2 regions of the Blautia sp. DFI.9.10 genome follow, and region 2 is predicted to be linked to the other one. Evidence: riboswitches for the same ligand, from Rfam matches in the RefSeq annotation. Region 2 holds a riboswitch; the other holds the start of a gene.
The links. A riboswitch is a leader RNA that binds a small molecule or an ion and turns the genes downstream of it on or off. The one in region 2 is predicted to bind ZMP and ZTP.
Positions count from the first base shown of each region.

Region 1: linked by a shared signal. The riboswitch ahead of NE671_RS14335 (IMP cyclohydrolase) and the one ahead of NE671_RS14810 (formate--tetrahydrofolate ligase) in region 2 are both predicted to bind ZMP and ZTP.

Region 1 covers NZ_JANGAA010000029.1:30,071-32,275, forward strand. The annotation lists gene NE671_RS14330 (peptidoglycan recognition protein family protein) at 29-745, shown strand; ZMP/ZTP riboswitch at 843-924, shown strand; gene NE671_RS14335 (IMP cyclohydrolase) at 1,011-1,724, shown strand; gene NE671_RS14340 (phosphoribosylaminoimidazolecarboxamide formyltransferase) at 1,763-2,205, shown strand, end outside.
Region 2 covers NZ_JANGAA010000033.1:6,464-8,668, forward strand. The annotation lists gene NE671_RS14805 (sodium-dependent transporter) at 1-495, shown strand, start outside; ZMP/ZTP riboswitch at 736-817, shown strand; gene NE671_RS14810 (formate--tetrahydrofolate ligase) at 891-2,205, shown strand, end outside.

The sequences.
Region 1 (2,205 bases), on a different contig from region 2:
CGGGTCTTCCAGAAGAAAAAAGAAGTCTTTGAGAAAAAAGAACCCGATCAAGATCCTACAGAGGATTGTGCTGATATGTATCATTGTGATCGTTGCTTTTGCTGCGTGTGCGTTAGGATACGCATTTTTTGAGATGCGCATGGAACAGAGTGAAACTCAGTCCGGACAGGAAGAAATATCCGGGAATGCCAGCGGAAATGGCGGACCGGAACAATGGCAGGCAGAAGGAGCACCTTTTATTGATGTGGAGCTTCTGACACCGAATTCCTATTCCAGACCACAGATTTCTATCGAACAGGTAAATTATATAGCCATTCATTATACGGCCAATCCGGGATCTACTGCCATATCCAACCGGAATTATTTTGAAAATCTTGCGACAACGCAGGACAACAAAGTCAGCAGTCATTTTGTGATAGGTTTGGAGGGAGAAGTGGTACAATGTATTCCCACTTCAGAAATATCCTATGCCACAAATTCCAGAAATGTAGATACCATATCCATTGAATGCTGCCATCCGGATGAAACAGGGCAGTTTAATACAGCAACCTATGATTCGGCGGTAAAGCTGACAGCGTGGCTTTGTACACGCTTTGGACTGACTTCGGATCAGGTGATCCGTCATTATGATGTCACAGGTAAAGACTGTCCGAAGTATTACGTGGAAAATCCCGATGCATGGATCCAGATGAAATCAGACATTGCAGCACAGATCCAGACAGATTATGCATTACAGGGGAAATAAAGTGTTATTGTTTATTTTGTGAGCAACAAGAAGTCTGGAAAAATAATTTCTGAAAATAGGGGCTTGAAAATTAAGAAGAAGTATTGTAGTATAACAGCAGAAGCTGCATGACTGGCGGAAAGTAGGATTACCTACAGGGAGTGCAGTGAAGTGAGAAGCCGACCGCCTGGGCAGCCTGATAAGGGGTGTCCAGGCGGTTTTTTGTTACCGTTCATATCCTGGGATAAGCCCCGGGCCTTACATTAGACAAGGAGGACTGTGAAAAATGACGACATTTTCACTTGAAAAAGAACTGAAAGAAAATTCCTATCCGGGAAGAGGAATTGTGATCGGACGTTCCGCTGACGGGAAACATGCAGTTACTGCATATTTTATTATGGGAAGAAGCGAGAACAGCAGAAACCGTATTTTTGTTGAGGATGGGGAAGGAATCCGTACACAGGCTTTTGATCCGTCCAAGCTTACAGACCCGAGCCTGATCATTTATGCACCGGTACGTGTCCTTGGAAATAAGACCATCGTAACAAACGGTGATCAGACAGATACGATCTATGAGGGAATGGACAGACAGCTCACCTTTGAACAGTCTCTCCGCAGCAGAGAGTTTGAGCCGGATGCGCCGAACTATACACCTCGTATTTCAGGTGTTCTTCATGTTGAAGACGGTAAATTCAATTATGCGATGTCTATTTTAAAGAGCAATAACGGAAATCCGGATTCCTGTCTTCGTTATACATTTGCCTATGAGAATGCGGCGGCAGGACAGGGACGTTTTATCCATACTTATAAATGCGATGGAAATCCACTTCCAAGTTTCGAGGGAGAGCCGAAGCTGGTAGAGATCCCAAGCGATATTGATGAGTTTACGGATCTCCTCTGGAAGAGCCTGAACCAGGATAATAAAGTTTCTCTCTTTGTTCGTTTTATTGACATTGAGACAGGAAAATATGAATCCAGGATCGTAAACAAGAATAAATAAGAAAATAGGGATATCACAGAGAACGGAGGAGCTTTTTCATGAAAGAATTACAGTTAAAATACGGATGTAACCCAAATCAGAAACCATCAAAGATCTATATGGCAGATGGAAGTGAGCTTCCGATCCAGGTACTCTCCGGAAGACCAGGATACATCAACTTCCTGGATGCCTTTAATGGCTGGCAGCTGGTACGTGACCTTAAGAAAGCAACCGGACTTCCGGCAGCAACTTCATTTAAGCATGTATCTCCGGCAGGTGCTTCCATCGGACTTCCGCTGAATGAGACACTGGCAAAGATCTACTGGGTAGGTGATATGGACTGGAAGAATTTTTCCCCGCTTGCATGTGCGTATGCAAGAGCAAGAGGTGCAGATCGTATGTCATCATTTGGTGATTTTATTTCTCTTTCTGATGTCTGCGACAAAGATACCGCAATGCTGATCAAGAGAGAGGTTTCTGATGGTGTGATCGCACCAGGATA
Region 2 (2,205 bases):
AAGGTTTTTGATGCCATGGGAGTATTTGGCCGTCCGGTGGCAATTGCATTTTTCCTGATGATGGGATTTGCGGCACTGACTTCCTGCGTGTCTGTCATGGAGACACTGGTTGCAAACTGCATGGAACTTTATCATAAACCACGTAAGAAAATGTGTGGTGCTGTCGGGATTTATTCTCTTGTTACAGCAGTACTGATCTGCCTTGGTTATAACAAACTGTATTTTGAACTTAAACTGCCAAATGGTTCCGTTGGACAGCTTCTGGATGTGATGGATTATATCAGCAACAGTTTTCTGATGCCGTTTATCTCACTTTTGACAAGCATTCTGATCGGCTGGGTGATCGGCCCTGACTGGATCATAGGAGAAGTGGAACGAAATGGGGAACACTTCAAACGGGCAGGGTTATATCGCTTTATGATCCGTTATGTAGTGCCGGTTGTAATGCTGATATTATTCCTGGTATCTACAGGATTTGCAGATTTGATTTCATAAGTGTGGTAATATGTTTATGGCGTCTGGACAGTCGCATTAACGGATGACCAGTACAAGATACGATTAAATAACAGAGGATTTGATGAAAAAAGATATGTACGAATGTTGGAGAGAAAACTAATACATAGAACGGAAATGATTCAGAAAATTAGACTTAGCTCACTTTAAAAGTGAAAAAATAATTTGATAATTTCTTGACAAGTACTAATAAATATGTTAGTATTCAATCATCAAATTAATAAAGTCTTCGGTGACTGACGGAGTTGTGGGATAACCACGAGGGAGCCGGAGATTCGATGAGTCGACCGTCTGGGCAGTATTTGAAAAACTTCAGATACTGCTCTTTTTTATGGGATAAAAGATGCAGACGGTTGCAGCGGAGAAAGGAGAACATTATGGGATTTAAAAGTGACATCGAGATTGCACAGGAGTGCACAATGGAGCCAATTACCAAGATTGCAGAGAAAGCAGGTATTGATGACAAATATCTGGAGCAGTATGGTAAATACAAAGCAAAGATCGACTATAATCTTCTGAAAGAAACAGACAAAAAAGACGGAAAGCTGATCCTGGTAACAGCCATCAACCCGACACCGGCAGGTGAGGGAAAAACTACGACAACCGTAGGTCTTGCAGATGGAATGCAGAGACTTGGAAAAAATGTTATGGTAGCTCTTCGTGAGCCATCCCTGGGACCGGTATTTGGTGTCAAAGGTGGTGCGGCAGGCGGCGGCTATGCACAGGTAGTTCCGATGGAGGATATCAACCTTCATTTTACCGGTGATTTCCATGCAATCGGTGCGGCAAACAACCTTCTTGCAGCAATGATCGACAACCATATTTTCCAGGGTAATGAACTGAACATCGACCCGAGAAAGATCACCTGGAGACGATGCGTGGACATGAACGACCGTCAGCTTCGTAATGTAGTAGACGGACTTGGCGGAAGAACAAACGGTATGCCGCGTGAAGACGGATATGACATCACTGTAGCATCTGAGATTATGGCAGTTCTCTGTCTGGCAAGTGATATCAAAGATCTGAAAGAGAGACTTTCCAGAATCATCATCGGATATACTTACGGTAAGGTTGCTGAGCAGAAACCGGTAACAGCAGGAGACCTCCACGCAGAGGGTGCTATGACAGCACTTCTGAAGGATGCCCTGAAACCAAACCTTGTTCAGACACTGGAGCATGTTCCGGCGATCGTTCATGGCGGACCATTCGCAAATATCGCTCACGGATGTAACTCCGTAACCGCTACAAAGATGGCTATGAAGCTTGCTGATTATGCCATCACAGAGGCTGGATTCGGTGCTGATCTTGGAGCTGAGAAATTCCTGGATATCAAGTGCCGTATGGCAGGTCTTACACCAAGTGCCGTTGTTATCGTAGCAACCGTACGTGCTCTGAAATATAATGGTGGCGTTGCAAAAGCAGATCTTAACAATGAGAACCTTGAGGCTCTTGAAAAGGGTATCCCGAACCTTCTGAAGCATGTAAGCAATATCAAAAATGTATACAAGCTTCCATGTGTGGTAGCTATTAACGCATTCCCGACCGATACCAAGGCAGAGCTTGATTTTGTGGAAGCAAAATGCAAGGAGCTTGGCGTAAACGTAGCACTTTCCGAGGTATGGGCAAAAGGTGGCGAAGGCGGAATCAAGCTTGCTGAGGAAGTGATCCGTCTTGTTGAAGAGCCGAATGATT